Regions from separate parts of the Xenorhabdus sp. SGI 60 genome, predicted to be linked through region 2. Evidence: predicted binding sites of a transcription regulator. Region 2 holds the regulator's gene; each other region holds the start of a gene.
The links. The regulator PurR, encoded in region 2, represses purine synthesis genes. The targets are predictions, from matches to a motif close to CANGCAAACGTTTGCNTG.
Positions count from the first base shown of each region.

Region 1: the regulator PurR is predicted to act here: its motif matches at 4,412-4,429, upstream of ACSJJG_RS03210 (NCS2 family permease).
Region 3: the regulator PurR is predicted to act here: its motif matches at 1,802-1,819, upstream of purL (phosphoribosylformylglycinamidine synthase).
Region 4: the regulator PurR is predicted to act here: its motif matches at 4,176-4,193, upstream of purE (5-(carboxyamino)imidazole ribonucleotide mutase).

Region 1 covers NZ_CP196860.1:698,397-704,407, reverse strand. Annotated here, with positions in the region: gene metR (HTH-type transcriptional regulator MetR) at 1-242, shown strand, start outside; gene ACSJJG_RS03220 (carboxylate/amino acid/amine transporter) at 127-1,026, opposite strand; gene ACSJJG_RS03215 (Na+/H+ antiporter) at 1,048-2,697, opposite strand; gene ACSJJG_RS03210 (NCS2 family permease) at 2,998-4,344, opposite strand; gene glk (glucokinase) at 4,710-5,678, shown strand; gene ACSJJG_RS03200 (hypothetical protein) at 5,780-5,905, shown strand.
Region 2 covers NZ_CP196860.1:1,901,069-1,907,079, forward strand. Annotated here, with positions in the region: gene cfa (cyclopropane fatty acyl phospholipid synthase) at 1-991, opposite strand, end outside; gene punC (purine nucleoside transporter PunC) at 1,303-2,490, opposite strand; gene punR (DNA-binding transcriptional activator PunR) at 2,619-3,527, shown strand; gene purR (HTH-type transcriptional repressor PurR) at 3,531-4,556, opposite strand; gene sodB (superoxide dismutase [Fe]) at 5,058-5,636, opposite strand; gene ACSJJG_RS09140 (Grx4 family monothiol glutaredoxin) at 5,998-6,011, shown strand, end outside.
Region 3 covers NZ_CP196860.1:1,087,798-1,093,808, reverse strand. Annotated here, with positions in the region: gene tadA (tRNA adenosine(34) deaminase TadA) at 1-98, shown strand, start outside; partial or broken gene mltF (membrane-bound lytic murein transglycosylase MltF) at 103-1,637, opposite strand; gene purL (phosphoribosylformylglycinamidine synthase) at 1,903-5,790, shown strand.
Region 4 covers NZ_CP196860.1:3,320,391-3,326,401, forward strand. Annotated here, with positions in the region: gene folD (bifunctional methylenetetrahydrofolate dehydrogenase/methenyltetrahydrofolate cyclohydrolase FolD) at 1-320, shown strand, start outside; gene ybcJ (ribosome-associated protein YbcJ) at 320-532, shown strand; gene sra (stationary-phase-induced ribosome-associated protein) at 857-1,093, shown strand; gene cysS (cysteine--tRNA ligase) at 1,244-2,626, opposite strand; gene ppiB (peptidylprolyl isomerase B) at 2,897-3,391, shown strand; gene ACSJJG_RS15745 (UDP-2,3-diacylglucosamine diphosphatase) at 3,416-4,138, shown strand; gene purE (5-(carboxyamino)imidazole ribonucleotide mutase) at 4,274-4,840, shown strand; gene purK (5-(carboxyamino)imidazole ribonucleotide synthase) at 4,837-5,907, shown strand.

The sequences.
Region 1 (6,011 bases), 1.2 Mb from region 2:
ACTGGGCCGTGGAAACATTCGAAAGACAAGGATTGGTTGTCACCCAAACATTGGGAGAGGGATTATGGAGCAGATTGTACGCTGCCAGCCGAGAAGGGGAGCAACGCCAACCCGCTATTGATACCTTTATTCGTTCTGCGCGCCAGCACGCGGTGGACAATTTGCCGTTTGTGAAACGGGTTTCAGTATCCAACGGTGATGCACCCAAAGTGACGCAACAATCAGGCTGCCTCCAATGGTAAAGCTCAGCCAATTAGGATGCTGCTGCCAAATCGCAAAATTGACCAATAACCCCGCCGGAACCAACATATTATTCATAATCGCCAGTGTTCCGGCATCTACCTGAGTGGCACCATAGTTCCACATAAAGTAGCCAATCCCCGATGCCCCGACACCCAGCCAAATTAAAACGCCCCACTGTAGCTGAGTTGTTGGCAATTTTTGCGGATCACCAAACATCAGCCAACCGATGATAGCGACAGCACAAGCGCCCAGATAAAACCACGAGAATGCCATTCGTTGTGGGATCGGATGGATCTCCATCAAGCGCTTATAACCGACTTGACCAATCGCAAAGAAAATATTTGCCAATTGCACTAACAGCAAGCCAACCCAGAAAGACTCACTCAATCGGTCATAACGAATAATCGCTGCGCCAGCCACTGCCAATAAAGAACTCAAGGCATAACTCCAGCGCAATCGCTGACGTCCCATCAGATCATAAATTAATGTGACATAGAGCGGCGTCATGATGGTAAATAGCAAAAATTCTGCCACGGTCAGATAGTGATAAGCGTGAAATACAAACAAATACATCACACCAAGCTGACAGGCACCGACGGCCATATACAGTGAAATGACTTTCAGCGATAACCCACGCCAGCGCAAAAATGGCAAAAATACCATTGCTGCCAACATGACCCTGACAAGAACCGAAAACCAGCTATCAACCTGACCAGCGAGATAAGCGCCAATCAGGCTAAATGAGGCGGCCCATAAAAATGTTGTGATCGTTAACAGCCACATAATTTATTGGTCTTTTACCTTTTATTGATCTTTCTCTACTAAAAGCGCTTCTAACAAATCAAGATCATGCAGTAACGTTTGTAGTGTTTCATTACTAATCTTACGGGTTGCACGCAGGTGATATAACTCTCCTCGTTCAGCCCTTAATGCTGTCAAACGGAAACGACGTTCCAAATCTTCAACCATCAGGTTATGTTCGATTTCATCCGTTCCCGCAGTACGACGCCGCAAATAACCAGTAACGCGAGAAGCAATCTCACTAATAACCTCAGCATCCAGTTTTTCTTCAGTACTGGCCGACAAACGCTCTTCCATCTTATTCATACTGACAATAGCAACTTCAGCCATTGCCGATTTTGCCATTCTGATTTCATTGAGATCTGCCAGCTTATCACCGACTTTCATGCCACGCAGTAGCAAAGGTAAAGCGACAACCCCGACAAAAAGGGAGAACAAAATCACGCCCGCTGCAATAAAAATCAACTGATAACGCGCCGGGAACGGATCACCATCCGGCAAGAACAAGGGGACAGACAGCGCACCTGCCAGCGTAATTGCCCCTCGAACACCCGCGAATGAAGCCAGCCACAACTCACGGGCCGTATAGGAGGCAAACTGAAGAGGTTTTTTCTTTATCAGCATCTTGCTGATATTTTTCATCAACCACAACCAGCCGAATCTCAGTAATACCAGCGCAACATAAATGATCCCAACGGCAGCAAATAGCATCCAGGTTTCAACATGTGGGTCAAGTTCAGCCTGTGCCACCGATGCTTCCCAGATACCCGGCAATTGCAGCCCCAACATGATAAACACCAGGCCATTGAAGACAAAGGCCAGCATTCCCCATACGTTGTCTGCACGCAGGCGCATATCCAGTGGCGCGTTGCGGATCACGCCTGCCTTACTGATAGTCATACCTGCGGCAACCGCAGCCAGAATGCCTGAGACACCGATATGTTCAGCAATCATATAAGAAGCAAACGGCAACAGCATCATAAACATGATTTGAGTTGCCGGATCATCTCCACTCCAGCGACTCATCAATCGCAGTGATTTACTGTATAACCAGGTAATGGCGATACCCGACAGCAATCCCCCCACCGCCACCTTGAAAAACTCAACCGTTGCACCAGTGACGGTAAAGACCATCGTGCCCATGGCAATCGCGACGGCGAATTTCAGAGCCACCAGACCGGAAGCATCATTCATTAATGCTTCCCCTTCCAGCACGCTCATCATATTTTTAGGAATACGATCTTTTCCGACAATGGATGACAATGCCACCGCATCTGTTGGGGATAATACAGCCGCCAGTGCAAAAGCAGCAATAAGTGGAATACTCGGCAATAACCAATAGATCAAATAACCAATGCCAATAACCGTCACCAATACCAATACTAAAACTAAAATGACGATTTCACGCCCATGCTGGAAAAACTCTCTGGTTGGCGTTTTCCAACCATCAACAAATAACAAAGGAGGGATAAGTAATACGAGGAAGAGTTCTGGATCGAAAGTAACGTGTAAACCAAAATGAGGCCAAGCCAGCAACGCTCCCATTGCTATTTGCACTATCGGCAAGGGGATACGGAACGGAATCATTTTAGTAAGAACACCAGAAACTGACACCACCAAAATCAAGATCAAGATAGTAAAGAATATTTCCATGTTACCCTTACAAATTGCCAAAAATCCGTCAGTGGAAAGATTGTGACTGTTTTTTCCTGTTAATAATAGCGCTAATAACCATAAATATTACAGTTATTAAAGAAAATCAAAAAGCAATCACATTGTGAATCAATAAGCATTGATTCATATTTCTATTTTATGCTTATCGGTCAAAGTGTATTGAAAAATTAGCACATTTTCGAAGATGTCTGGTGATCACCAGATAACTAACAGTGGAATGGAAAAATATAAAAGGAATAAGGATACGCAAACTCTAAGTGTTCGCGCATCCTATTTTAATTAGATAGCCCAATTTCCGGCATAAAATACCACTAATACAATGGCAAGTATCACCGTACCAGTATTCAGCTTACGCCATTCCCCCGCAAAGATACGCCCAACCACCAATGCACTGAAACCCAGCATAATGCCTGTGACGATATTACAAGTCAGCACAATAAATACAGCACACAGTAAACCTGACATTGCATCCACAAAATCATCAAAATTCAGCTTTCGCACATTACTCAACATCAGTAATCCGACATACATCAAGGCAGGAGCCGTAGCATAGACGGGAACTAAATACGACAGCGGAGACAAGAATAAAATCAACAGGAATAAAATACCGACAACAGAAGCTGTTAAACCCGTTTTACCACCAGCTGCGGTTCCCGCAGCAGACTCAATATAAACCGCGGCGGGAGAAGAACCGATAACCCCTGCAAAAATACTACTGACAGAATCTGCTGTCAGTGCCTTGCCGCCATTGATAATCTGGCCTCTCTTATCCAATAAATTGGCTTGCCCCGCCACAGCCCGGATCGTACCCGTCGCATCAAATACAGCTGTCATGACCAGCGCCAGAACACTGGGTAATACAATAGGCTGTAAAGCTCCCATAATATCCATACTGAACATCAGGGACAGGCCATCTTCCCCCAATGTAGGAAACTTAAAGAATCCTTGATACTTAACGGTTGGATCAAAAATCAAGCCAATAATAGAAATTGCGATAATTATCAGCAAGATACCGCCAGGCACTTTTTTCCGTTCCAGACCGATGACTCCCGCCAGCCCCAATAGTGTCATAACCACCGGAAATGAAGTCAGTGAGCCAAAGGAAACCGGCAAGCCAGCGTTTGGGTTCTTAATCACCAGACCAACACCATTGGCCGCAATCAACAATAAAAACAATCCGATGCCAATCCCCGTGCCATGTGCGATGCCCATTGGCATATTGCGTAAAATCCATGCCCGTACCCCTGTCACGGAAATTAGTGTAAACAAACATCCCATCAGGAAAACCGCACCCAATGCCACTGGAATGCTTACCTGTTGTCCTAATACCAGGCTGAACGCGGTAAATGCAGTCAACGAGATTGCACAACCAATCGCCATTGGCAGATTAACCCACAATCCCATCAATAACGAACCGATACCGGTCACCAGACAAACAGAAATAAACACGGCGGTATGAGGAAATCCGGCTTGCCCAAGCATCCCTGGAACCACAATAACGGAATAGACCATTGCCAAAAACGTCGTTAATCCAGCGAGAACTTCCTGACGTACCGTCGATCCACGTTCAGTAATCTTAAAATACCTATCGAGTTTGCATTGAGTTGGTGCCTGCATACCAGACATGTTTTTCCCCTGCTTCTGTTAAATATATCGCCTTGAAAAGCTCTCGTCCCATTTCTTCACCTCTGCAAACGAAAACGATTACGTCACAAGATAATAAAAATCGGTGCTGCATTCGTTGGGTTCAACCATTCGTTTGCGCAATCGTTTGGCTTGTTGGATAAAGAAACAGTGAGAAAATTTGAAGCGGATGATTATCCAGTGAATCAGGGATAAGAATCAAGCGTTAATCACATCGAAGATGATAAAATCCACACTCTGTAAGATACATTTTTATGCGGCCTTTAGGCCTGACCTTGTGTAAAATCCCCTCAATTCGACTTTTAACTGGTTCGTTAGGATTTCTGTAAGAATTGAGGAGATAAACCATGACAACTTATGCCCTGGTAGGTGATATCGGCGGTACAAATGCACGTCTGGCATTATGTGATATAGATACCGGGCAATTGAGCGCGGTCGAATTCTATCCCTGTGCACATTATGCATCGCTTGAAATTGTTATCCGCCAATATTTGAAACAGCAGAACTGTGAAGTCAAATATGGCAGTATCGCTATTGCCTGTCCGGTAACGGATGATGTAATCAGTATGACCAACCACAGTTGGCGTTTTTCTGTTAGCCAAATGAAAGCCTCTCTGGGGTGGGAACATTTTGAGGTGATTAACGATTTTACTGCCGTTTCCCTCGCCATTCCGGTTCTGGGAGCAAATGATGTGATTCAGATTGGCGGAAAGCAACCTCAGGCTAAACGCCCTATTGCGGTTTATGGTGCAGGAACTGGGTTAGGCGTCGCGCATCTTGTTCATACAGGCAGCCAATGGATGAGCTTACCTGGTGAAGGTGGTCACGTAGAGTTCGCGCCAGATAGTACGGAAGAAGATCATATGTTGAGCGTATTGCGCGAAGAATATGGTCATGTCTCCGCCGAACGAGTCCTTTCCGGCCCTGGTTTAGTGAATATTTATCGTTCCCTGATGAAACTCAACAGTCAAGCCGCCGAAGATCTTACCCCTCGCGATATTTCAGACCGTGCACTGAATGGAAATTGCCCTATCTGCAAACAGGCGTTAGAACTCTTTTGTACTGCGTTAGGGCGTTTTGGTGGGAATTTGGCGCTGAATATTGGTGCATTTGGCGGTGTTTACATTGCAGGTGGGATCGTCCCACGTTTCCTTGATTTCTTCCAAAAGTCAGGTTTCCGACATGGGTTTGAAAACAAAGGCAGATTTACAGACTATTTAAAAGATATTCCTGTATATCTGATTACTCATGACAAACCGGGGTTATTGGGTGCGGGTTCTTATATTCGCCAATTGCTAGATAAAACGATTGGTTAAATAGAACCAAGATATTTATATGTACTCATGCTATTTGTTTGATTTTCTGGTAATCACTTTGAGCGATATTTAGCATGAGTATTTTATGAGTGAGCTGTTTAATGACTATTCCTCCCGAAGCAGATAAAACGTTGGTGAGCGTCCAGAAGCGATTAGCGGAATCGCTGGTCGCTGTCTACCTTCATGGTTCGGCTGTAGTTGGTGGTCTTCACCCCTTCAGTGTGTAGATTTGCTCGTGGTTATTGACCAACCGATGACGTCTGAAGTTCGTGAATGTCTTGCTGCCGATTGGGCGATTCCCCAACCCCCCTTTAACTACGGACCCCTTTTGGC
Region 2 (6,011 bases):
TGGCGATAAATCGCTCATACCATGCCATCAATGTCCGGTCATAATCGGTCCCAAAATTGTGCCAATCTTCCATGACAAACTTTCCGGTAGTTGCTTTGGCAATTTTGGCAATCGACGGTAAGCAGCCGTTGGGAAAAATATATTTGCTGATCCATGCATCGGAACCTAATTTATCAATATTGGAACCGATAGTATGGAGAAGGAACAGACCATCAGGTGTTAAGTTCTTTTTCACTATATTGAAATAATTGTCATAATTTTTAGGGCCTACGTGCTCAAACATGCCGACAGATACAACGCGATCAAATTGAAGATTAAGGTTTCGGTAATCTTCAAGGATAATTTTTACATTTAGATCCTTGCAACGTTCCTGTGCATACTTCTGTTGCTCGGCTGAAATTGTTACTCCTGTGACAGATACTCCGTAGTTTTCTGCCGCATAGGCGGCCAAACCTCCCCATCCACAACCGATATCCAATAAAGTCATACCCGGAGACAGTTGTAGTTTTTCGCAAATCAGGCGCAGCTTATGGGATTGTGCTTCTTCCAGTGTGTTGGCATCTTTCCAATAACCGCAAGAATATTGCATGTGAGGATCAAGCATCCGAGTAAACAGGTCATTGCCTAAATTATAATGTTCCTCACCTACAATCCAGGCACGCTTGGGAGATTGTAAATTAAATATACGAGAGATAATTATCTTGAAGATATCTTTGACATTTTTAGGAATACGATGTTCTAAACCTGCCCGTAATACTTTGTAAAAGAAAATATCAAGGCGATCACATTCCCACCAGCCATCCATATAACTCTCACCCAGACCCAAGGAGCCTTCTTTCAATACGCGCTTATAGAAGTCAGGATTTTTAATACGTATGTCGAAAGGGCGCTTGCCATTGATATCAATATCAGTTTCCTGAAGCAATTCATGGGCGATCCTATGCCAAGGATCAGTGATTATTTTTTTACCTTCAACGAAAGACGAACTCATATACTCTCCAACATTTGTGTGATGGAATTTTGAGGTGTCACTTTGTAGCTGATTTTTATTATATAAAACCTCGAAGGTTTGTTTGAAAATAATATAGAAATTGCATTGAAAAGCACATATTGCCTATTCATCCTGAAATTAAATAGAGCGTCAATGCTCTGAAAGACCTCAAATTCCGAGTTTTTAGAATAATGAATCCGTATGAGTATATGAGTGAAATGGTATTTAAACAATCATCTAAAGGTCACATAATGGCGTAACCTTTAGATAATAATGTTCTTAACTATTATTTTTTTGGAAAATTATTGTATTTATGCTTGGTGACTTTTTTCAACACCTTGTTTTTGCAGCCAATAACCGATAGCCATGGGGACAACCGTAAGTGCCATGATTGTTGTCGTCGATAAAAGAGGGTATTCCATAAATAGAGAAACGATCATACTGGCAACAAAACAGAGGCCCAATTGCAGGGCATTTTGTAATGCAGCCGCTTTACCACTATCCTGTGGATAAACAGACAGAGCATTTGCTACTGCAATTGGATAGGATGCACCATTCATTGCCGCCATTACACAAAAAGGAATAAGAATGGCTATAAATGAAGGTTCACTTAATATGGAAATCAAACAAATAATGATCATGCTTACAGCATAGCCCACCAACAGAAATGGGAATACCGTTTCACTTTTTACTTTTTCCAGTAAGATACGGCAACCATACCCGCCAATCATAAATGCCAGAGTTTGGGGAATATAACTTAAGCCAATATCGGTAGGATCATAACCCATATCTTTCAAAATTGTTGGTGAACCCGTTAGCCAGGCAAAAAAACCTGCACTGCAAGATGCATAGATCAGTACATTTCCGTTAAAAACTGGGGAAGTGAATAACGTAAAGAAAGAAACTACCTTTTTATCGGCATGGGTTTCGATATTGGTGCGTTTATTGGTCAGAAAAAATGTTGGTATTAACAGCAAGATCGCTACGATCATTAAAACAAGGAAAATGATTCTCCAACCATTATGCGTTAATAACCATGCGCCCAACAAAGGAGCAAGAGCAGGGGAAAGAGCAACCAAAGGCATGATCATGGCAAAAACACGTTTGGTACGCTCTGCATCATATCTATCGACGACTAAAGCCTGCCAGGTCACCGCAGCAGAACAAACACCAACCGCTTGCATAAATCTCAATACCAATAACTGGATCGGGTCTGTTATCCAAAGCATACCTAAACAACTAATGGAAAACAGGAATAGGCCGATAATAAGAACAGGTTTTCTGCCCAAACGGTCAGACAATTGACCCCATAAAAGTTGGGCAAAAGCAAATCCGGCAAGAAAAATGCTAAGGCTCGCACTGATGGCGTTAGTTGATGTACCTAATTCTGCTTTCATTGTATCAAAAGCGGGCAGATACATATCAATGGCCAAATAGCCTAGCATGCTTAAGCCTGCGAGATAAGACATAAATGGAAGGGAGTTTTTATTTGTTGTCATTGTGTTAATAATTAGGTTTTGTAGTGGAGTGAGTAAGGAAATATTTGGCTTATTTTATATAGCATGATTTTTACTTGTGAAACGGTAATATTTGCACCATGCTGTGAAAAAAATTGAAAGGAAGATATATGTGGTCTGAATACTCTCTGGAAGTCGTTGATGCTGTTGCCAGAACAGGAAGTTTCAGCGCGGCTGCATCAGAACTCCATCGTGTGCCTTCTGCTGTCAGCTATACGGTAAAACAGCTTGAAGAATGGCTGGCAGTACCTCTGTTTGAACGTCGTCATCGTGATGTCGATTTAACGGAAGCGGGGGCAATTTTTGTCAAAGAAGCGCGTTCTGTTATCAAAAAAATGAATCACACTAGGCACCAGTGCCAACAGGTTGCCAACGGTTGGCGGGGGCAATTTAGTATTGCGGTTGATCAGGTAGTAAAACCAGAACGAACGCTTCGGCTAATTTTGGATTTTTATCGCCATTTTCCAGATATTGAGTTACTTATCTATCCAGAAGTTTTCAATGGCGTATGGGATGCTTTGGTGGATGAACGAGTGGATGTCGCCATTGGCGCGACACGTGCTTCCCCCGTGGGCGAGCGATATAGCTTCAGGGATATGGGGTTTATGCCTTGGCTGTGTGTAGCCAGTCCTGAACACGAACTGGCAGTAATATCGGAAAAATTGAATGATGATCAAATGCGGCCTTATCCCAGTTTATGTCTTGAAGACACCGCGCGCAGCTTACCTAAACGTGATACATGGGCTTTGGATAATCAGCGGAGGTTGATTGTTCCCGATTGGGATGTTGGATTAAGCTGCTTGATGGATGGATTGTGTGTAGGCATGGTGCCCAAACACCGAGCGCAACCGCTGATCCGTAAAGGCAAGCTGATTACACTTGAACTTGAACAACCATTGCCTGACAGCCCATGCTGCCTGACATGGTCGCAAAAAAGCCATTCACCGGCATTAAGCTGGTTACTTGATTATCTGGGGGATAGCGAAACGCTTAATGCCGAATGGCTGCAAGAAAATTAACTGTCAGCGGCGATAATCGATAAAAGGTCCATCTGCAACTGAGCGCCGTTCAACAAGGCGTGGGTGGACTTCGATAGTTTGAGCATCCTCACGTTTATTGACGATCCTGTCCAGTAGCATTGAAAAGGCCATTTGCCCTAAACGCTCTTTGGGTTGGTGGATGGTTGTCAATGCTGGCGTAAAATAGCGGGCATTACGAATATTATCATAACCGATGATTGAAATGTCTTGTGGAACGCGCAATCCCAACTCATCGGCTGCACAAATTGCTCCCATAGCCATGACATCTCCACCACAAAAAACAGCGGTTGGGCGATGTTTTTGATTCAGGATCTTGTACATAGCTTGATAACCGGACTCAGGTTCAAAATCACCTTGTACAATCCACTCATCCCGAATAGCGATATTGGCTTCTTTTAGTGCTTTGAGGAAACCTTGATGGCGGCCCCCCCCCGTATTTCTTGCCAATGACCCAGGAATAGATGCAATATCACGATGACCACGTTCAATGAGATAACGGCCAGCCAGGTAACCACCATGAAAGGCATTATCAATAATTGCATCGGTAAAATCGCCTCTGGATTCTCCCCAATCCATGACCACCATAGGAATATTACGATAGCCTTCCAGCATACTCAAAAGTTGCTCAGGGTATTCTGAACACATTACCAGCAAACCATCTACCCGTTTTTGCGCCAGCATTGCGAGATAAGCTTTCTGTTTATCAAGGTTGTTATGAGAATTACATAAAATCAGTGTATAACCTTTGCTATAGCAGCTATTTTCAACCGACTCTATGATCTCAGCAAAGTATGGTGCTTCACTTGATGTTGCCAGCAATCCAATGGATTTGGTGTGGTTAACTTTCAAGCTGCGGGCAACGGCACTGGGAGAATAGTTCAATTCTTTAATAGCGGCCCAGACTGCGGCCTTGGTATCTTCGGCGACGAAACGGGTTTTATTGATAACATGGGATACGGTTGTGGTCGAAACACCAGCGCGTTTAGCCACATCTTTAATCGTTGCCATGAAAAAAGGACTCCTGACCTTCTGGTCTAATTTATATACCCTTTATCTTTCTTGTCGGGTATAGCTATTTGTTAATCGTTTGCCAATATATTTATATACAGGGTGATGGTTGGCAATAATTTAGCGGTAAACCTTGAATTTTGTCTGATCTAGCTCAAAAGTGAAAGCAATAATCGATGCTATAAAGAGTATGGATTAAATATCGCGGTAGGGTTTTTCGATATATGGAAAATAACTGCTTAAAATTTAGGATGTTGAGGTGTCTTAATTTTCACATTGAGGATGTTCTATGGATACAGATCTGAAGCTGGGATTGTTGGCTGCCTGTAGTGCATTAATCATGATTGTTTTTCTGGCAAGCCTCTGTCTGATCTGATCAAGATCTAAAAGAAGAATTTGTAGTCTCACTTACATTAAGGGCGGGTTCTCCGGCATGCGGAATTCCGCGAATGAAGGAAAACCTGCCCTTATTATTTCAGGTTAGTATAAGAATGAATCTTATTAAGCCAGGTTTTCTTCAACAAATTTCCAGTTTACCAGAGCCCAGAAGTGCTCCAAATATTGAGGGCGTGCATTGCGGTAATCGATGTAATATGCGTGCTCCCAAACGTCAACAGTCAGTACTGGCTTATCTTCGCCAGTCAGTGGGGTTGCTGCATTTGAAGTGTTAACAATAGCCAGAGTGCCATCAACTTTCTTGACTAACCAAGTCCAGCCTGAACCAAAGTTTTTCAGGGCTGCGTCGGTGAACTGCTGTTTGAACTCAGCAAAAGAACCGAAAGCATTGTTGATAGCATTTGCAACTTTTCCGGTGGGTTCGCCCCCACCATTTGGTGACAGGCTATGCCAGTAGAAAGTATGGTTCCAAACTTGTGCTGCGTTATTGAAAATGCCAGCTTCAGAAGTTTTGATAATTTCTTCCAGCGATTTTCCGGCAAATTCAGTATCTTTAATCAGATTATTCAGGTTTACAACATAAGCGTTGTGATGTTTGCCGTAGTGATATTCCAGAGTTTCTGCAGAAATGTGTGGTTCCAGGGCATCTTTGGCATAAGGTAATGCGGGTAATTCAAAAGACATTGCATGCTCCTTTTTAATATCGGGTTTTTGGCTCCGCAAACCATGGCTTAGACACTAACCATGGGCAGGGCAAATTTAAGCTTATTATCGTGTTACTATTTTGATAATTATCTTAACAACTTTTCTGCTAAATAACAGGGAAAAAGATGCTATTGAGCTGCGAACTGGTGCAGAACTGAACTTAACATGGATTAGATACAGTCAGTTGGAATGAAAATAACTGATGATCAATTGCTGCAAATCATGGCAAAAATTTGCCATATAAAGTTCACGGTAGAAAAATTAGCGTAGAAAGTGGTATTCTGAATCAATCTTTATCTTATGCTGATAAATAGCGCTTGCAGTTTTTAAGGAAGCAAATATGACGAACATTAA
Region 3 (6,011 bases), 810 kb from region 2:
AAGAGTGCTCCACTATGTTGAGTGCTTTTTTCAAACAACGCAGGGAACAGCATAAGGCATTGAAAAAAATGAAAACTCAGCAACAGGAAATGCCATAGTCAGTTAGGGCTTAATGGTTGTTTCAGATTGCGTCGGTGTTTTATTCTCCGACGCTTTTTCGTGAGATTCAACATTATTGCCTGTTATTTTAGCATTTTCAGCTTGGGGAGTGCTGATTATGGTGGTATCCGTTGCCACTTCACTCTCTTCCGCTTTTTCGCGGTTGGCTTTCGCTCTAAGGTATCCTTCCAGGCTCAAATAGTAACGCCGAATATTTTCAACGTAGCGATAAGCTTCATAGCCACGGGCATAACCATAGGTTGTATTGGCGTAATATTTTTTCTTGCTGAGCAGGGGAAGACGCGTTTTAACATCTAGCCAACTGTCTGGATTACCTTTTTGCGTAGCAGTTAATTTACAGGCATCAAGAAGGTGCCCGTACCCCATGTTGTAAGCTGCAAGGGCAAACCAAATGCGCTCATCTTCAGGAATGGTTTTTGGCAAACGCGCCATCAGGTAGTGCAGATAAGCCATTCCCCCTTTTACACTCTCTTCTGGGTCCAGCCGATCGTGAATTCCAGCCCATTCTGCTGTCGGGCGAGTGAGCATCATCAAACCACGCACGCCAGTGGGTGACGTGGCTTGTGGGTCCCAATGTGACTCTTGCCATGCAATGGCTGCCACCAATTGCCAATCAAGTGAACCCGCGTATTGTTGAAAAATGGGTTGATAGGTTGGTAAGAGCGTATTGATGGCACGAATAAATGAAAGGGTATCGAAATAATCGAACGAACCGACATGGCTGAAATATTTTTCTTGTAGCCGCGATATAATACTGTTTTCAGTCAACATACTGAAGAAATCGAGCATAGCGGAGTAGAGACTATAATCGCCATTGCGTTTTAAATACCAAGTTAAAGGGCTTTCTTCACTGATATCAAAAGCCACGGCTAAATTGGGATGAATACGCTGTTGCAAGGCTAAACTGAGAGAGTCACTGATGGTATAGTTGATTTTTCCCTCGGAGAGTTGTTCGAGCAATTTCTGTGTATTCTCGTGTGGTGTTTCTTCCCAAGTTAACTCAGGATAAGACTTTTCTTTCCACTTTTTCAGTTCGCTTACATGGGTTGAGCCTGCCGTGACGATGAGTTTACCTTTTAAATCGCCAAACGAATGTGGACGTGTCGCCCCCTTGCGATAAACCAGTTGTTGTATGACTGAAGCATAGGCTGGGCCAGTGCGTGTTTGGTCCAGCCTATCTTTATTGTAGATAAGCCCGGCAGCCAGGAAATCGGCTTTATCGTTTTCCAAGTCGTCAAAAAGTTGCTTAATGTTGGGACGAAACTTAATCACAAGTTTAACTCCCAGATAATCGGCAAACCGCTTGATTAACTCATAGTCGAATCCCATTGGTTCATTTTTGTTGTTAAGAGAGATAGAGGAGAGCTGATGGTACTAACCCGCAGCTCTCCTCGTGCCAGAATTTTGTTTATCTGCTCCTGCTGTTTATTGGGCCAATTGATATTAAGGCCGATGATGGCAGCGGAGAGGAGCGTGATAATTACGATAACAAAATAATTTATCTTTATGTTATTCAAATAGTTATCTCTTTCCAGAACGATTGAGAACCGTGCGAAGTGCAAGATAATAGCATGGTTAAATTTCCAGTAATCGAGAATTTTGCGCAACAAAAGGGGGATGTGCAACCCTATTAAACCCATTTTGGCGTTTTATTGAGTCTATTATTGGGTGGATAAATCACCACGCAAACGGTTTCGTCAGAGGAAACATTCCTCTATAATGCTTGCTGTTTCCCTGAGGCATTAGTCAGGCTTTGCTTCTAAGATGAGAGAACCTATTATTATGGAAATTCTGCGTGGCTCACCCGCTTTATCGGCATTTCGTATCACTAAGCTCCTTTCCCAGTGTCAAGATCAACATCTCCCTGTTACCGACATTTATGCAGAATATGTACATTTTGCAGAAGTTAATGCCCCAATCACGGAAGATGAGCGAGAGAAATTAAATAACCTATTAAAATATGGCCCCTCTTTGGCCAAAGTTGAGCCTAAAGGACAACTCATATTAGTCACACCTCGTCCGGGTACGATATCCCCTTGGTCATCGAAAGCGACAGATATTGCCCACAATTGTGGGCTGAACCAGATTGTCCGTTTAGAGCGGGGGATTGCCTATTATATTCAAAGTATTGACATGGATGACGGGCAATGGCAAACGTTGTCGGCATTACTGCACGATCGCATGATGGAACGTGTGTTCACTCAGTTTGAACAAGTCGAAGTCCTGTTTTCTCACCAGCAACCAGCGCCGTTGAAACAGATTGATATTTTGCAATCAGGGTGGGCTGCACTGGAATCAGCAAATATTGAGCTGGGATTGGCTCTGGCTACCGATGAAATTGATTACCTGATGAAAGCTTTTCAGGCGTTGGGACGTAATCCAACGGATGTTGAGCTGTACATGTTTGCTCAGGCAAATTCTGAGCATTGTCGCCATAAAATCTTCAATGCAGATTGGGTTATTGATGGTCAGACCCAGCCTAAATCTTTGTTCAAAATGATTAAAAATACCTTTGAACAGACGCCGGATTACGTATTTTCTGCTTATAAAGATAACGCGGCGGTTATGGAAGGTTCTCATGTTGGCCGTTTTTTCCCTGATTCTGCAACCGGAATTTATGATTACCACCAGGAACCCGCCCATATCTTGATGAAAGTGGAAACCCATAACCATCCAACCGCGATTTCGCCTTGGCCTGGCGCAGCGACGGGTTCCGGTGGTGAAATTCGTGATGAAGGTGCAACCGGACGAGGCGCCAAACCGAAAGCCGGGCTGGTCGGTTTTTCAGTTTCAAACTTGAGAATTCCTGGGTTTGAACAGCCGTGGGAAGAGGATTTTGGTAAACCTGATCGCATTGTCAGTGCATTGGACATCATGCTGGAGGGTCCATTAGGCGGCGCAGCGTTTAATAATGAATTTGGGCGTCCGGCATTGCTCGGGTATTTCAGAACCTATGAAGAAAAAATTGGTTCCCATAACGGTACAGAATTGCGTGGTTATCACAAGCCCATCATGTTGGCAGGCGGGATCGGCAATATCCGTGAAGAACATATCCAGAAAGGGGATATTCCGGTCGGCGCAAAATTGATTGTGCTGGGTGGGCCAAGCATGAATATCGGTTTAGGGGGTGGTGCGGCATCTTCAATGACATCCGGTCAGTCTGATGCTGACCTGGATTTTGCCTCTGTACAGCGTGACAATGCGGAAATGGAACGTCGTTGTCAGGAAGTGATCGACAGTTGCTGGCAATTGGGGGATAAAAATCCGATTTTATTTATTCATGATGTAGGAGCGGGCGGTTTGTCAAATGCCATGCCTGAATTAGTCAGTGATGGCGGTCGAGGCGGGCGTTTTGAGTTACGTAAGATTCTTAATGATGAACCCGGCATGAGTCCATTGCAGTTATGGTGCAATGAATCCCAGGAACGTTATGTTTTGGCGGTAGCACCAGAGCAGTTAGCCCTGTTTGAAGAAATATGCCGTCGTGAACGTACTCCTTATGCGGTGGTTGGAGAAGCAACGGAAGAACAGCACTTGCTGCTAAATGACAACCATTTTGATAATCAGCCAATCGATATGCCGCTGGATGTGTTGCTCGGTAAGACGCCAAAGATGCTGAAAAATGTGCAGGTTTTGCAAGCTCAAGGGCAAAGTTTGGAGCGCAAGGGTATAGAGCTAGCAGAAGCGGTTAAACGTGTCTTGCATTTGCCCGCTGTGGCGGAAAAAACATTCCTGATTACGATAGGGGATCGCTCCATAACCGGTATGGTTGCCCGTGACCAGATGGTTGGTCCTTGGCAAATTCCAGTCGCAGATTGTGCAGTGACTACCGCCAGTTTGGACAGCTATTATGGCGAAGCCATGTCAATGGGCGAGCGAGCGCCGATTGCATTATTGGATTTTGCGGCATCAGCGCGTATGGCGGTCGGTGAAGCACTGACCAATATTGCCTCCGCTTATGTCCAGGATCTGAAACGCGTGAAGTTATCAGCTAACTGGATGTCGGCATCAGGCCATGCAGGTGAAGATGCGGGTTTGTATGCCGCCGTCAAGGCAGTGGGTGAGGAGTTGTGCCCAGCCTTGGGATTAACCATTCCGGTTGGCAAGGATTCGATGTCAATGAAAACCCGCTGGCGTCAAAATGAGGAAGTGCGTGAAATGACGTCACCACTTTCATTGGTTATCAGTGCGTTTGCGCGAGTAGAAGATGTGCGCTGTACCGTGACGCCGGAGTTATCTACTGAAGATGACAATGCGTTGCTGCTGATCGATCTGGGTAAAGGGCAAAATGCGCTGGGTGGAACAGCATTGGCGCAGGTTTATCGCCAACTGGGAGATAAAACCGCAGATGTTCGCAGCGTCGAGCAATTAGCCGGTTTCTTTAATGCGATCCAGCACTTGATTTCAGAACAAAAATTGCTGGCTTACCATGACCGTTCGGATGGTGGGTTATTGGTGACATTAGCTGAAATGGCTTTTGCCGGCTATTGCGGCTTGCATGTCGATATCAGTGCATTTGATGAAGATATCTTGGCCGCATTATTTAATGAAGAACTGGGAGCGGTGATTCAAATTCGTGAGACTGACAGGGAGCAAATTGAAAACCTGTTGGCAGATTATGGATTAAATGAATGTGTGCACTATCTGGGTAAGGCCCGGGCAGGCGATGATTTTGTGATTTCCAGTGGCAATATGGACGTTTATCGTCAGAAACGCAGCACATTGCGCTTATGGTGGGCAGAAACAACGTGGCAAATGCAGCGTCTGCGTGATAATCCAGAGTGCGCAGATCAAGAACATCAGGCAAAACAAGATGTGAATGATCCGGGCTTGAATGTGGAGTTAACCTTCAATCCTGCGGAAGATATTGCTGCTTGTTATATTGCAAAACAAGTGCGTCCGCGCGTTGCTGTATTGCGTGAGCAGGGCGTTAACTCCCATGTTGAGATGGCGGCGGCATTCCACCGGGCAGGCTTTGAGGCGGTGGATGTTCATATGAGTGACTTATTGGAGGGGCGGATCACATTAGATCAATTCCAAACATTGGTTGCTTGTGGTGGCTTCTCATATGGAGATGTGCTTGGTGCGGGTGAAGGTTGGGCAAAATCCATTCTGTTTAATTCACGGGTACGTGATGATTTTGCGAATTTCTTCGCAAGGCCGGATACCCTAGCTCTTGGCGTATGTAACGGATGTCAGATGATATCTAACCTGCATGAGTTGATCCCTGGCACAGAACACTGGCCGCGCTTTGTCCGTAACCGTTCAGAACGCTATGAAGCCCGCTTTAGCTTAGTGGAAGTGGCAAACAGCCCTTCATTGTTCCTGAAAGATATGGCAGGTTCTCGCTTGCCGATCGCCGTGGCTCATGGTGAAGGGCAGGTGGAGTTTAGAAACGACCTGAGTTTGATGGAGCTTGAAAAGCATCAGCAAGTCGCATTGCGTTTTGTGGATAACTACGGTTCAGTGACAGAAAACTATCCGGCAAACCCGAATGGTTCTGTGAACGGCATTACTTCTGTGACCAGCCTTGACGGAAGAGTCACCGTGATGATGCCTCATCCTGAAAGGGTATTCCGCACTGTTAGCAACTCCTGGCATCCTAAAAAATGGGGAGAAGATAGTCCGTGGATGCGCATTTTCCGTAATGCACGCAAACAATTAGGTTAATGGCAAAGGCCCTGAAAATGCATCAGGGCCTTTATGTATATAGAAAAACTATTTAGATATCGTAAAGAAGTAAAAAACCGCCTTCTATGAAGGCGGTTTTTTACTTTCAATGTGAGTTATAATTCGTCATTCCGCAGCTATGCCTGTAATATACTGATTTTTAAATGATTGCATGAATTTCATGCATATTTTTATTTTTAATTAAAACAATAAATTACGAA
Region 4 (6,011 bases), 1.4 Mb from region 2:
CTACAGTAACGCATCGCTTTACCAAAAACTTGCGCCAGCATGTTGAACAGGCGGATTTACTGGTCGTTGCTGTTGGTAAACCCAACTTTATTCCTGGTGAATGGATTAAGCCAGACGCGATTGTGATTGATGTTGGTATCAATCGGCTGGAAAATGGCAAAGTCATTGGTGATGTGGATTTCAATAAGGCGTCTGAACGCGCAAGTTGGATTTCCCCTGTCCCCGGCGGGGTCGGACCGATGACCGTTGCAACATTGATTCAAAATACCTTGCAAGCTTGCGAGGAATATCATGATATAGATACAACTGAAGGTTATTGATGGAAATTTTTTATTTAGATGACCACCCTTATGTTGAGTTATGTGATTTGCTGAAATTTCAAGGATGGTGTGAAAGTGGTGCTGCGGCAAAAGCCGTGATTGCAGAAGGTTTGGTACAGGTTGATAACCAACTCGAAACTCGCAAACGCTGCAAAATTACTGCCGGTAAGGTTGTTGCCTTTAATGGCGAATCTGTTCGCGTTGAAGAGTAACTCAGTAAGTAAACATTATCACTAATACTTTTCAGAAAGACAGTACCTTTTATATAAGTTATATTAAGGTATTGTCTTTTTATTTTATAAATAGAAATTAATTATTTTATATAAACCAGTATAAGGTGATATATAAATATTAAATAATATGATGTCAATAATAACACCAACATTATTGGTAGATATCTTTTTTCCTGATTACAGATTTATCTGTTTTTATTCAAAAAATATGTGACATTGACGATATATTGACAAACAATCATATCAATTTTCTAATAAGTCGCTATACTGAGAAGCTTATGTACAACTGAAACGGAGTTAATTATGTTAAGTAATAGAGCTGCAAGAAGGTTGTTAGGTTTGCCTTATAAATTAAGTAATTCTAAACGTAGAGTAAAAATTTCTCTTCTTAATCCTGCTTCCAGTGATAACACCCATCAAATACCAGAACATCTGAGTCATTCTTCTTTCGTTGCCATGAAATGGGATGCGGTTTCTGGAGAAATCACGTATCACGCTGGAAATGCTTTCTATCCTGAGCACTTAAGTAGTCACCAATAAATCGGTCGGTTTTTATTCCGCTCATTTATACCACTAAGTACGACAACTAAGTACGACAACTAAAAAAATCTCGCTATAAAAGCGCAAAGACATTAAAGACTGAACCGCCCATCTAAGGGGCGGTTCTGGTGTTCAACAAAGCAAAATCGATTATTTACGACGCCATGTTGTTCCTTGTGGGCCATCTTCCAGCTCAATTCCCATTTCATTTAACTGGTTGCGCGCCGCATCAGCCAATGCCCACTCTTTATTTTTACGGGCATCGTTACGCTGTTTGATGAGTGCTTCGATTCGGGCAACATCGTCGTCCGCCTGTGTTCCACCTTGCAAAAAGTGTTCTGGATCTTGTTCCAAAAGACCAAGAATCCCTGCCAATTTACGTAGCCTTGCCGCCAGACCATTAGCCGCAACCATGTCTTCTGTCTTCAGACGATTAAGCTCACGCGCCATATCAAACAAGGCTGAATACGCTTCTGGTGTATTGAAATCATCGTCCATTGCTTCAACGAAACGGACTTCAAATGTTTCTCCACCAGCAGGCTGAACGGATTTATCTGTACCACGCAGGGAAGTATACAAACGTTCAAGGGAAGTGCGCGCCTGTTTCAGGTTCTCTTCCGTATAATTCAACTGGCTGCGATAATGACCGGATAATAAGAAATAACGCACGGTTTCAGCATCGTAATAGGCCAATACATCACGGATGGTAAAGAAGTTATTCAACGACTTGGACATCTTCTCTTTATCCACCATGACCATGCCGGAATGCATCCAATAATTGACGTAAGGACCATCATGGGCACAAGTTGATTGGGCAATTTCATTTTCATGGTGCGGGAACATCAAATCAGAACCGCCACCGTGGACATCAAAGTGATGACCCAGCGTCTTGCCGTTCATGGCGGAACATTCAATATGCCAACCTGGACGGCCTGCTCCCCACGGAGATTCCCAACTCGGCTCACCCGGTTTGGACATTTTCCATAATACAAAATCCATTGGGTTACGTTTTACATCTGCCACTTCAACACGGGCGCCAGCCTGCAATTGTTCCAAATCCTGGCGGGAAAGCAGGCCATAATTAGGGTTGGTGCCGATGGAGAACATAACGTCACCATTAGCGGCAACATAAGCGTGCCCGCGCTTAATCAACTCTTCCGTGATTGCAATGATCTCTGGGATATGTTGCGTTGCACGAGGCTCTAAATCCGGGCGCAGAATATTCAGTGCATCAAAATCGCTGTGCATTTCTGCCAACATACGTGCGGTCAAATCGTCACAACTTTCATTGTTTTCGATGGCGCGTTTAATAATTTTATCATCCACGTCAGTGACGTTACGGACATAGGTCAGATCATATCCCAGATAACGCAGGTAACGAGAAATCACATCAAATGCCACAAATGTTCGGCCATGACCAATATGACACAAGTCATAAATGGTAATGCCACACACGTACATGCCCACTTTCCCTTCGTGAATCGGCCTAAATTCTTCTTTTTGACGGCTGAGAGTATTGAAAATTTTTAGCATCAGTGGGTTTCCGTAAAAATTATGTACGTGTAATAAAATCAAATAAATTGACTGATTATAGGCTTCTTTATCAGCAAGATAAATAAATGAGAATATAGAGAAGCCAGATCAGATATTTCACCTTGATATGCAATGCTTTGCAAGTGCCATAAACCACCTTGTTCTGATACTTTCCCTGAGTACTGACTCAAAATCTGAGATATGATATAACAGCGGTTGTTCAAAACCCCCTATACAGGGTCAATCAAAACTATTACTAGGATTTTTATTATGGTGACTTTCCACACCAATTTTGGCGATATCGTAATCAAAACATTCGCTGATAAAGCACCTGTAACCGTTGAAAACTTCTTGAGTTATTGCTCGGAAGGTTTTTATGATAACACTATTTTTCACCGTGTTATCAATGGCTTCATGATTCAAGGTGGTGGCTTTGAACCTGGCATGACGCAGAAAACAGCTAAAGCGCCTGTCAAGAACGAAGCCAACAATGGCCTGAAAAACAGCCGTGGCACTCTCGCTATGGCACGCACCAATGATCCACACTCAGCAACTGCCCAGTTTTTCATTAACGTTGTCGATAACGATTTCCTGAACTTCCGTTCAGAGCGCCCGGATGGATGGGGTTATTGCGTATTTGCCGAAGTCGTCGAAGGCATGGATGTAGTTGATAAGATCAAAGGTGTTTCTACTGGCCGCAGCGGTATGCACCAAGATGTACCACATGAAGATGTGATCATTGAACGTGTCACTGTTAGCGAATAATTACCGTTAGAGAATCATCGCTGCATGAGTACACTGTTTATTGCAGACTTGCATCTCAGTGAACAAGAACCGGCAATTACTGCCGGTTTTCTGCGTTTTTTACGTGAAGATGCAATCCACGCTGAAAGTCTTTATATTCTCGGTGATTTTTTTGATTACTGGATTGGTGATGATGATCCCAACCCATTGCATACTAAAATTGCCCGGGCACTTAATGAGCTGAAACAACAAGGTATTCCCTGTTATTTCATTCATGGCAATCGTGATTTCTTGCTCGGCTCCCGTTTTGCCAAAGAGAGCGGTTTGATTCTGCTTCCACAGGAAAAAGTACTGGAGTTGCATGGTAAACGTATTTTGATTTTGCATGGCGATACGCTATGCACCGATGATATCAACTATCAACAGTATCGTAAGCGAGTGCATACTCCGTGGATACAACGGCTATTCCTGTTTCTTCCTTTATTTATCCGTTTGAAAATTGCCGCCAAAATGCGAGCAGGTAGCCAATATGCCAACAGCCAAAAATCTTCATCTATTATGGATGTCAATCAAGAGGCTGTTACCGAACATTTTAAAAAATATCAAACAGATTGGATAATTCACGGCCATACTCACCGCCCAGCAATACACGATATTCAGATTGGCGATAAGACCATGCATCGCGGTGTATTAGGGGCATGGCATGAGCAAGGTTCGATGTTCAAAGTTACAGAAACGGCTATTGAGTTAATATCCTTCTCCTTCTAAGCTCCTTGCTTATTTTGTAAAAATCGATAAATCAAACGACGCAAACGTTTTCCTCGTGCTATTAGCATGATATGATCCGCCGTCTGAAATTTCATCTTTGTTCTGGTAGACACCCAATACAGGAGCATCTGATTTATGACGTCCAGCTCTGATCCCATAATAGCTATTACCCCTACAATAACTTCTCCAACAGAAATAGAACCCCAAAACCACGCCAAAATCGCCATTGTCATGGGTTCTAAAAGTGACTGGGCAACCATGCAACATGCAGCCGATATCCTGACCGAACTCGCTATTCCTTTTCATGTTGAAATTGTTTCGGCACACCGAACGCCAGATAAGCTTTTTCGTTTCGCAGAACAAGCGAAAGAAAAGGGTTTTGATGTGATTATCGCTGGTGCAGGTGGAGCAGCACATTTACCGGGGATGTTGGCAGCTAAAACCTTAGTGCCTGTGTTCGGGGTTCCTGTACAAAGCGCGGCGCTTAACGGTGTTGATAGTCTGTATTCTATCGTCCAAATGCCAAAGGGCATTCCCGTTGGTACATTGGCTATCGGCAAGGCAGGAGCAGCAAATGCCGCATTGTTGGCGGCTCAGGTGCTGGCGTTGCATGACAGTGCGCTGTTTCAACGTTTATCAGATTGGCGCAGTGAACAAACTCAGGCTGTTCTGGATAACCCAGATCCACGGGAGGATGCATGAAGCCCGTTTGTGTATTGGGAAATGGTCAGTTAGGCAGAATGCTACGTCAAGCCGGTGAACCGTTGGGGATCGCTGTTTATCCTGTTGGGTTGGATGCTGAACCGGAAGCAGTGCCCTACCAAAGCAGCGTGATCACCGCAGAAATTGAGCGTTGGCCCGAGACCGCATTAACTCGCGAACTGGCTCATCATAAGGCATTTATCAATCGTGATATTTTTCCACGACTGGCAGATCGCTTGCCACAAAAACAGCTCATGGATACGTTGGGTCTGGCAACCGCGCCGTGGCAACTGCTTTCCTCTCCCGAACAATGGCCACAGCTATTTGCAGAGTTAGGCGATTTTATCATTGTCAAGCGACGGACAGGGGGCTATGACGGGCGCGGTCAATGGCGTATTCGGCCGGGTGATGAAACCACGCTTCCACCTGAAATTTATGGTGAATGTATTGTAGAACAGGGTATTCCGTTTTCGGGAGAAGTCTCGCTGGTTGGAGCCCGTAATGCCAAAGGTGAATCAGTATTCTATACCCTGACTCACAATTTGCATCAGGAAGGTATCTTACGTACTAGTGTTGCTTTACCTGATAGTGCCGATAAGCCATTTCAACAGCAAGCAGAGCAGATGCTGTCTGCCATCATGAATCACCTGAACTATGTTGGTGTTATGGCGATGGAGTGTTTTATTGTTGGCGATAATTTGCTGATCAATGAATTGGCTCCACGAGTTCACAATAGCGGTCACTGGACACAAAACGGCGCTTCTATCAGCCAGTTTGAACTTCACCTACGGGCGATTTTGAATCTTCCTATGCCACAACCCGAAATCTTTGCACCATCCGTCATGATCAATCTGATCGGCACAGAGGTGAATCACGCATGGCTGAGTTTGCCGCTGGTTCGTTTACATTGGTATGAAAAAGAAGTTCGTCCTGCACGTAAAGTAGGCCACTTAAATGTGACCCATGCTGATAAGGGAACATTAAAAACGACGTTGCAAACATTAGCCTCCCTATTGCCAACAGAATACCGAAGCAGCCTTAAATGGGCACAAGATAAATTAAGTTAACCGGTTATTTTAGGAAGTGGTAATGATTAAAATAAGCTACCACTTCCCAGTCCAATCCAGTTGGAAATTATCACATTCTTGATAGCGTCCGGGATAGTGTATCC